3 regions of the Sulfuriflexus mobilis genome follow, and region 2 is predicted to be linked to each of the others. Evidence: predicted binding sites of a transcription regulator. Region 2 holds the regulator's gene; each other region holds the start of a gene.

Evidence for each region. The regulator FNR, encoded in region 2, switches genes on or off when oxygen is low (the NO sensors DNR and NnrR bind a similar motif). The targets are predictions, from matches to a motif close to TTGATNTANATCAA.
Region 1: a site for FNR is predicted at 1,177-1,190, ahead of hemN (oxygen-independent coproporphyrinogen III oxidase). Genes of this name have one in related genera too.
Region 3: a site for FNR is predicted at 1,622-1,635, ahead of EL386_RS00420 (nitrite reductase). Genes of this name have one in related genera too.

Annotation. Positions count from the first base shown of each region.
Region 1 is NZ_AP018725.1:2,189,739-2,193,024, forward strand. Features, by position in the region: gene hemN (oxygen-independent coproporphyrinogen III oxidase) at 1-1,105, opposite strand, end outside; gene prmB (50S ribosomal protein L3 N(5)-glutamine methyltransferase) at 1,236-2,174, opposite strand; gene EL386_RS10700 (S24 family peptidase) at 2,171-2,521, opposite strand; gene amrS (AmmeMemoRadiSam system radical SAM enzyme) at 2,667-3,286, opposite strand, start outside.
Region 2 is NZ_AP018725.1:2,934,963-2,938,248, reverse strand. Features, by position in the region: gene moaA (GTP 3',8-cyclase MoaA) at 1-861, opposite strand, end outside; gene fnr (fumarate/nitrate reduction transcriptional regulator Fnr) at 1,049-1,774, shown strand; gene EL386_RS14690 (thioredoxin family protein) at 1,825-2,325, shown strand; gene EL386_RS14685 (gluconate 2-dehydrogenase subunit 3 family protein) at 2,332-2,934, shown strand; gene EL386_RS14680 (GMC family oxidoreductase) at 2,931-3,286, shown strand, end outside.
Region 3 is NZ_AP018725.1:87,588-90,873, forward strand. Features, by position in the region: gene EL386_RS00415 (NosR/NirI family protein) at 51-1,547, shown strand; gene EL386_RS00420 (nitrite reductase) at 1,719-3,286, shown strand, end outside.

The sequences.
Region 1 (3,286 bases), 750 kb from region 2:
GACGCATACCACGCAGCAGGGGTAACTGCTCGGCCTCGATCGCCGCGTAATACGGCCCCACTTCGCGCTGGTTCTGGCTGTAGCTGTCGCCGATCTGGCCAATTGCCGTCACGCCAAGGGCAATGAGATCACAGTCGGCGTGCGTTGAATAACCCTGGAAGTTGCGATGCAGTTTGCCCTCACGCTGGGCCACGGCCAGTTCATCATCCGGGCGGGCAAAGTGGTCCATACCGATATAGACATAACCGGCCTTGCCGAGGTGTTCGATACTGGCCTGCAGGATATCGAGCTTGGTCTGCGCGTCCGGTAGCTCATCGTCATTAATACGGCGTTGTGGCTTGAACAGGGTCGGCATGTGCGCATAGTTAAACAGCGACAGGCGATCCGGTTCGGCCTGCAGCACCCGGTCCAGGGTGCGGATAAAACTCTCTGTCGTCTGGTGCGGCAGGCCATACATGAGGTCCAGGCTGATCGAACGAAAACCCTCTGCACGCGCGGCATCGATCACCGCGAAGGTCTCCTGCTCTGACTGAATGCGGTTCACCGCCTGTTGTACACGTTCGTCGAGATCCTGCACCCCCAGGCTCAGGCGGTTAAAACCGATTTCTCGCAATACGGCGATGGTCTCGACACTGGCCTCACGTGGGTCAATCTCAATGGAATACTCGCCCGTGGCATCATCGGCAAGGCTAAAGTGTTGACGGATGCATTGCATCAACTCAGTCATTTGTGCATGACTGATAAAGGTCGGCGTGCCGCCACCCCAGTGTAATTGTTCGACTACGCGATGACTGTCGAACAAGGCCGCCTGCATGGCGATTTCCTTGTGCAGGTGTTGCAGATAGGGAATAGCGCGTGACCTGTCCTTGGTGACGATCTTGTTACAGGCGCAGTAGTAACAAATCGTGTCGCAAAATGGCAGGTGCACATACAGGGACAATGGCCGCGAAACCGCAGCGGCCTGACTGTCGGCAATACAGGCACGGTAATCCTGTTCGGTGAATGCCGTCGTAAACTGTGGCGCGGTCGGGTAAGAAGTATAACGGGGGCCACTGATGTCGTATTTCTTCAGCAGCTCCAGGTCAAAGACGACTTGTTGTTCGATCTGTTTCATGCGTCTAATGACTTCTCCAGTGAATAGTGCAGGAATTATGCAGCCCCCACCGGCCGGTAACTATGATCTGGATCAATCCTCGTCAATATCCAGGCCATGTTAGGTTTCATACTGGTAGCCTTTATCCCGCCGCGCGCAGCTGACCGGCAAATTCCTGCTGATGTTCCCTGACCTGCTTCGAGGTTAACAGGAAAACACCCTCACCACCGCGTTCAAATTCCAGCCAGAGGAAGGGTACCAGCGGGAAGCGTTCAACCAGTGCCCCGGCGCTGTTACCGACTTCGACAACGAGAATACCCTCCTCGTTTAACCAGTGACTTGCCTCGGCGAGAATTTCAACACAGGCATCCAGGCCGTCATCCCCGGAGGCCAGACCCAGTTCGGGTTCATGGTGATATTCCTCCGGCAGCGAGGCCATTTCCTCAGCCGATACATAAGGTGGGTTACTGACGATAATGTCATAACGCTGCGGTGGCAGATCGGAGAATAGATTAGATTCGTAAAGATTTAACACCCCTTCCATACCATGCTGCGCAATATTTTTCTCTGCCACGGCAAGGGCATCTGTCGAGATGTCTGCGGCATCGACCTGTGCATACGGAAAGGCGTGTGCGCAGGCAATTGCAATACAGGCACTACCCGTGCACATATCCAGCACATGGCCGACCTGTTCGGGCTCGACCCATGGTTCAAACTGCTGCTCGATCAATTCCGCGATAGGTGAACGCGGCACCAGTACACGTTCGTCTACATAAAATGACAAGCCGGCAAACCAGGCCTGATTTGTCAGATAGGGCACCGGGATGCGTTTTTCATAACGTTGTCGGAGCAGGTCAAAGACGCGTTGTTTTTCATCGCGCGTCAGATTGGCAGAAAAGAGTTCCGGCGCCAGTCCATGCTGCAGGTGCAGGGCATGCAGTACCAGGGTCAGGGCATCGTCTACGGCATTGCTGGTGCCATGGCCGTAATGCAGGCCAGCCTCGTTAAAACGACTCGCTCCCCAGCGAATAAAATCGGTGAGGCTATGCAGTTCTTCTCTCGGCAGTTGTGACGGGCTCATGTATTGGTACGAACAACAGCAATCTCTTCCGTGGTCCAGTCGTAATGCTTGCGCTTGCGCTTGTAATACTTCTGGATGACGACGCCACGAACACTGAAGGCCTCGACCATCTCGACGGTTTCATAGGCATCATTGAGGGGCTTCATGTATTTCTTGCCGTTTTCTTCGACGTACTGGCGAAAATGGGTTTCGCCCAGGTAGTCGAGCACCACATAGGAACCGTTGCCACAAGGCGCGGCCTGATCGACGATAATGATCGCACCGTCTTCGAACTCAGGCTCCATGCTGTCACCCAGTGCCTGCAGGGCAAACGGTTCAGTTACGTCTGAGGTACATCCACCACTCATGGCTTACTCCTGGTTGATCATTCTTGGGTTGAACGCTATTGGTCTGCGCACACTATAAGGAATAGGGTGGCTGGCTAAATCAGTAGGCTTGGCAGTCTAGGGCGCGCGGCCATGAAGTCAAGTAAAAAGCGGAGAAACCCGGCCATTACCCCGCAAAATCGGCCAAATGCACGGGCTGGCGGCGTGCGCCCCACTGCCCCGGTTCGGCCTCGAAGACCCCGGCACAGGCCGTACCACACTGCTTACACTGGCCCTTTTCATCAAGCTGCCAGGCTTTCAATTCATACCAGTCACGGACAATGAGTTTTTCCCCACAGCTGTGGCAATAGGTGGTACCGCCCTCCTCATCGTGAACATTGCCGGTATAGGCATAACGCACACCATTTTTGATGGCGATTTCACGCGCCCGGGTCAGGGTCTCGTATGGTGTCGACGGCACATCCATCATTTTATAATCGGGGTGAAAGGCGGTAAAGTGCATCGGCATATCCGGGCCAAGGTGCTCCACCACCCACTGTGTCATTTCCTCGATTTCCTTCTCACTGTCGTTCTTACCGGGGATCAATAGCGTGGTCGTTTCCAGCCAGACGTCCGTTTCATGTTTAATGTATTGCAAGGTGTCCAGCACTGGCTGCAGGTGGCCACCTGTGATCTTGTAGTAAAACTCTTCAGTAAAGGCCTTCAGGTCAATGTTCGCTGCATCCATGTGCTGGTAGAACTCCGCCCGCGGTTCAGGACAGACATAACCGGCACTCACCGACACCG
Region 2 (3,286 bases):
CCCCCGGCGCAGCAGTGGACGCAGTTCGAGTTTGTCATCCTGGCCCAGGCACAAATAAAGGGTGCCGTCGGCGGACAGGCGCACGCGGTTGCAGGTCTCACAAAAGTGCTGGGAGATCGGCGTGATAAAGCCGATGCGCAGGTCGGTGTCGGCCACCTGCATATATTTGGCCGGGCCGCCGCCGGCCATAACGCCGGGCACCAGCTCATAGCGTTCGGACAGTTGTTGTTTCACGGTTTGCAGGCTGAGGTAATAATCCGTTGCGCCACGGCCGGTGTCGCCCATTGGCATGGTCTCGATGAAGCGCAGGGTGAAATTGTGTTCGAGGCAGAAATCGACCATGTCCTCGAATTCGTCGTCATTGACGCCGCGCATGGCGACCATATTTAGCTTAATCGGTTGAAATCCCGCCTGTTTTGCCGCCATCAGGCCATCAATGACCTTCTCCAGCTTGCCGCTCGTGATTTCTTTAAAACGCTCGGGACGCAGGGAATCGAGGCTGACATTAATCCGTGAAATCCCGGCCTGCGCCAGCGCCTCGGCGTGTTTGGCAAGGCGTACGGCATTGGTGGAGAGGGAAAGGTCCTCGATGCCGGGCAGTGCCGAAAGCCTCGCGGCAAGCTCGGGCAGGCCCTTGCGCACCAGTGGTTCACCACCGGTGAGGCGGACGCGTTTCACCCCGAGGGTGCCAAATATGCCAACTACCCGTTCAATTTCCTCGAAGCTGAGGATATGTTCCTGATCCTCAAAGTCATGAAAGTCCCTGGGCATGCAGTAATTACAGCGCAGGTCGCAACGGTCTGTGACAGAAAGACGCAGGTATTCGATGGGTCGGTTAAAGCTGTCGATAAGCTCGGGCATGCGGCGTCTGCCTTGTGGCAGTGAATAGTTGTCTGAGTATATCGCAGAGGGAAACACTACGACAGAGGCGGTCAGGTGAATATCCCCTGATAACACAGGTTATTCAGCCAATTAGACGCTATACTTATATAATGTGTTTAGTCACAATAGTGTTTAAACAAGAAAAAGCCATAGATTCAGGAAACGCATGAGTAAGCCAACTAACACCGACAATGTTTTTCACGTCAGGCCGGCCTGTGAGGATTGTGGTGTGCGCCGCCTGTGTCTGCCCGTGTCGCTGGATGGCGAGGCGCTAAGCCTGATGGACCACCTCGTGAAACGTCGTACACCCTTAAAGAAGGGTGAATATCTCTATCGTAGTGGCGACAAGTTTACTTCGCTTTATGCGATCCAACACGGGGCCGTTAAATCCTATGGTATAACACTTGACGGCAAGGAGCAGATCACGGGTTTCCACCTGACCGGTGAGGTACTCGGTCTGGATGCCATCGATTCCAGTACCCATAGTTGTAATGCCGTCGCCCTGGAAAAGACCGAGTTCTGTGAACTACCATTCGATGCACTCGAGCAACTTCAACGGCAGCTGCCCAGTCTGCAACATGACCTGGCCTGTATCATGAGCCGGGAGATCCGCCGTGACCAGAGTATGCTCATGATGATTGGCAGCACCTCGGCCGAGCAACGTCTGGCCCGGTTTTTGTTGAACCTTCGCGAACGCCTGCTCAAGCGTGGCTTTGATGGTGATCAACTACGCCTGCCCATGACACGCCAGGATATTGGTAACTATCTTGGTCTTGCCTTCGAGACGGTCAGTCGCCAGCTTGCACACTTGCAGGAGATTGGTATGCTGCATATTGATAACAAAAACATACGCCTGCTCGACATCGGTGGACTGGAAAGCCTCGCCGCCTGACAACAGATTTAATCCGGGCCTGCGGGGTGTATGTAAAACACATGCGGCTTATGAAACACCTCCTCCTGATTATTGCCTTTTTTATTACCACCGCGGCAGCCGCCGACGTTGAGCGCCTGCCTGAATACAGTCGCATCTACGACCCGAATCGTGATCCCTTTGTTGATGGTCGCGAGGCCATTGCCAACGCCCAGGCTACACAGCGCCGTATCCTGATTGAGCTGGGGGGTAACTGGTGTGCATGGTGCAACAAGCTGGAGCGGTTCATTGCCGGCAACAAAACAGTAAAAGCGAAACTTTACGAAAACTTTGTCGTCTTAAAAGTCAACGTCAGTGACGAGAACGAGAACCGTGAGTTTCTTTCCGCCTTCCCCAGGGTGATTGGTTATCCGCATTTTTATGTTTCCAGGAGTGATGGTTCAGTACTGTACTCAAAAGACACGGCCGAGTTATTGGAAAACGGGGAGTATTCGGCACAACGTTTTCTGGCGTTTATCGAACGCTGGCGGCAGAAAACAAAAACGGCTAAGACCACAAACAAACTGCATTGAACGCACATGAGTAAGCGACTCGACGAGTGGGACAAGCAGGTACCGGCATCGGTACTCGCCAAACAGCAGCGCCTGAATGCGCGCCGTCGTTTCCTGGCCGCCTGTGCCGGCACGGCCGCCTTACCCTTTGTGAGCGCGGCCCCTGTCGATGCCATTGCCGGCGAGACACCTGCCTGGCGAGTAAAAGAACCCTGGCTGACCCTGGCTGCCGTGCAGGAACACTTATTCCCTTCCAATGCCGAGGCCCCGGGGGCCAGACAGATCAATGCCACGCAATACCTGAAAAATGTCATTGATCATCATGATATTGAACAGTCAGAAAAAGACTTTATTCAAAGCGGGGTAAAGTGGCTGAATGGGCTTGCCAAAGAACAGTTTTCGCTAAGGTTTGTTGAACTGAATACTGCGGCAAAGGAATCAGTCTTGCGTAAGGTCGCGCAGAGCCGTGCCGGTGAGAACTGGTTATCGACCCTGCTGACCTACCTCATCGAGGCCTTATTAACCGCACCTGCATATGGCGGCAACACGAACGGCATCGGTTGGCGTTGGCTCGAACATCAGCCGGGTTTTCCGCAACCACCGGCCAGCAAGGTCTACTATCGCTTATGAACAAGCACTATGACATTTGCATTGTTGGTAGTGGCGCCGGGGGTGGTCCGGTGGCATTGGCCTTGTCAGAGGCGGGTTACTCGGTACTGGTGCTGGAAAAAGGCCCGTGGTTTACTGAAAAAGATTTCTACAAAGACGAACTGGCCTGTTGTCGGCGCAGTGTCTACACACCAAAGTTGAAGGACGAGCAACACGTCATCGAAGATGGAGGTCGTGAGGGTTGGGACGCGACGCCTACCGCGGAATCGGGCTGGGATTTCTGGAACGGTAGTTGTGTAGGTGGTGCCACAAATTTCATGAGTGGCTTTTTTTATCGCCTCAAGCCGGATGACTTTCGCCTGCGTTCGACCTT
Region 3 (3,286 bases), 260 kb from region 2:
ACGCACTGATGTCTAAAATTAAATGATCATTTTCATTGTATGGTGAAACATTGAAAGAATATCTACACAAAGTCCGAAACCTGGCAATCATCTTTATATTACTGATTGTCAGCGGGCAGGTTGCTGCTGCGGGAATTCAGGATCATTTTCCATTAATCCAGAAATTCTTTCCAGAAGCTGATGGTGTTGGTGATCTTGAAGGCCAACCAGCATCTGCTGCGGTACTTAAAGGCTCGAATGTCCTGGGTTATGTCTATTACACAGATGATGTTATAAAAATTCCCGCCTACTCAGGTAAACCAATACGAACCCTGGTTGGTTTTGATATAGAGGGCAAGATCGTGGGGTTGAAGATAGTACACCACGAGGAACCTATTCTTGTGGTGGGTATATCCGATGCGGATTTACAGGCGTTCATAGATCAGTATCTAAATAAATATGTTAATGACAAAATAAAAGTTGGTGGCAGGGATCGAGATGGATATAAATCGATTGATTCCATCAGCGGTGCAACCATTACGGTTATGGTGCTTAATGCGACGATAAATCAATCAATGCGTAAAGTCGCAGAGGCACGTGGCCTGTTGAGTCTCGACGGTGAAATATTGGCCCAGACGAAAGCATTTGATGAAGAACCAATTTGGATTTATGTCTGGCGCGGCAAAGTGTTCCAGATTTCAGTTTTAATTCTTGGTCTGGCCGTATTGATGCTGATTCTGGTTATGCAGGACTGGATTGCACAGCACCCAACTTTTTTAATCTATTTGCGTACTGGATTCCTCATCTACACGGTAGTCTTTATTGGCTGGTATTCGCTGGCACAACTTTCAATTGTCAATATCTTTACCTTTGTTAATTCTTTTATGCATGGTTTCAGCTGGGATAATTTTCTTATTGACCCGATGATGTTTCTTTTATGGGGCTTTGTTGCAGTCACGGTTCTATTGTGGGGCCGTGGCGTGTATTGCGGCTGGCTTTGCCCTTTTGGCGCCATGCAGGAATTGATTTTTCGTATTACGGAGCGTTGTAAGTGCCCAACATTCGAATTCCCTGAAGTCGTGCATGAACGTTTATGGGCGATTAAATATATTATTTTGCTGGGATTATTTGCAGTATCGATGCAGTCATTGGTTATGGCGGAAAAACTGGCTGAAGTAGAACCTTTTAAAACCGCGGTAACATTACGCTTTGCCCGGGAATGGAGTTATGTGCTCTATGCTGCTGGATTGTTATTGATATCTGCATTTAATCGAAAATTTTATTGTCGCTATGTTTGCCCGCTTGGGGCGGCACTAACGTTCCCGTCTAAATTTCGAATTTTTGAGTGGCTACGACGCTACAAAGAATGTGGGCGACCCTGCCAGATCTGCAGAAATGAATGTGAAGTCCGCGCCATACGCTCAACTGGTGAGATTAATGCCAATGAATGCCATTATTGTCTGGATTGCCAGGTCACCTACTGGAATGCCTATAAATGCCCACCGCTGGCAGAAAAACGTAAAAAAAGAGAACGTACCAGTAAATTGAGTGAGTCTATGCAGAAATAATATATTGATATATATAGTTATTTATATATGTAGGGATTTTTTTATTTTTTCCGCGCCTCCTCAGGTTTTCTCGCTTGACCTATATCAAGGAACTTCTGAAATATAAGTAATAGTTTTCCAAACATAGGGGATTGATATTTCTAACCATAACCACTCTATGAGGAAGCTGTTATGAACTATACGAAACTGTCTATTACAAGCGTGATACTGGCCGGGGTTCTAGCCGGTACTGCGGGGTATGCGGCAACGGGTGAGCATCCTGGAACGCCTGAAGAAGAAATGCGTTACAAGGGTGCGCCAGTACCTATTGACCCAGGCGCAGCAAAGGAGCAACTCACACCCGGTGCACCAGCAATAAGCGAGGATGAATTTGCCCGTGCCAAGACAATCTTCTTTGAACGTTGTGCCGGTTGTCATGGTGTTTTACGCAAAGGCGCCACGGGTAAGCCGTTAACCCCGGATATTACCTTACCCAAGGGAACTGAGTACCTGAAGGCTTTCATTGGCTATGGTTCCCCTGGTGGTATGCCAAACTTTGGTTCGTCAGGTGAGCTAGCACAAAAAGATGTCGATTTAATGGCGCGTTATTTGCAGCATGAGCCACCCGTGCCCCCAGAATATGGCATGAAAGAAATCAGGGATAGCTGGAAGGTTCTTGTTCCGGTAAATAAGCGCCCTAAAAAGCAGGAGAACAAATATAATCTGAAAAATGTCTTCTCGGTCACCCTGCGTGATACAGGGGAGGTCGCCATCATTGACGGTGATAGCAAAAAGATTATCAACATAGTCAAGACAGGTTATGCGGTTCATATATCACGCATGTCAACCTCAGGTCGTTACCTTTATGTTATTGGTCGTGATGCCAAGATCAATCTGATTGACCTGTGGATGAAGACGCCTGACAACGTTGCCGAGATCAAGGTCGGTATGGAGGCGCGATCAGTAGAAACCTCCAAATACAAGGGCTATGAAGATACTTATGCCATTGCAGGTTCATATTGGCCACCGCAGTACACCATTATGAAGGGTGATACCCTGGAACCGCTGAAAATCGTGGCAACGCGTGGTATGACTGTAGATACACAGGAATATCATCCGGAACCTCGTGTAGCCGCAATTGTTGGATCACACGAGAAACCGGAATTCATTGTCAACGTCAAGGAAACCGGCAAGATCCTGATGGTGAATTATTCGGACCTGGAAAATCTCCAGGTTACTACTGTGAATGCAGCGCGTTATCTGCATGATGGTGGCTGGGATTCATCTTTGCGTTACTTCCTGACTGCAGCCAACAAATCAAACAAGATCGCGGTAGTGGATTCAAAAACCTCCAAGCTGGAGGCATTGGTTGATGTTGGTCAGATTCCTCATCCTGGACGTGGCGCCAATTTCAAGGATTCAAAATACGGTCCGGTATGGGCAACCAGTCACCTGGGTGATGACACCATCTCTTTGATTGGCACAGATCCAAAAGGCCATAAGAAGAATGCCTGGAAAGTTGTGCGCACACTGAAGGGGCAGGGGGGAGGCTCGCTGTTTATCAAGACTCATCCAAAATCCAGCCATCTGTATGTTGACACACCTTTAAATCCAGATAGCGCAGTCAGTCAATCAGTTGCCGTGTTCGATTTAAAGAACATCGACAAGCCTTATACGGTTCTGCCAATTGCTGACTGGGCGAAGCTGGGTGAGGGCCCCAAACGTGTTGTACAGCCTGAGTTCAATGCCAAAGGTGATGA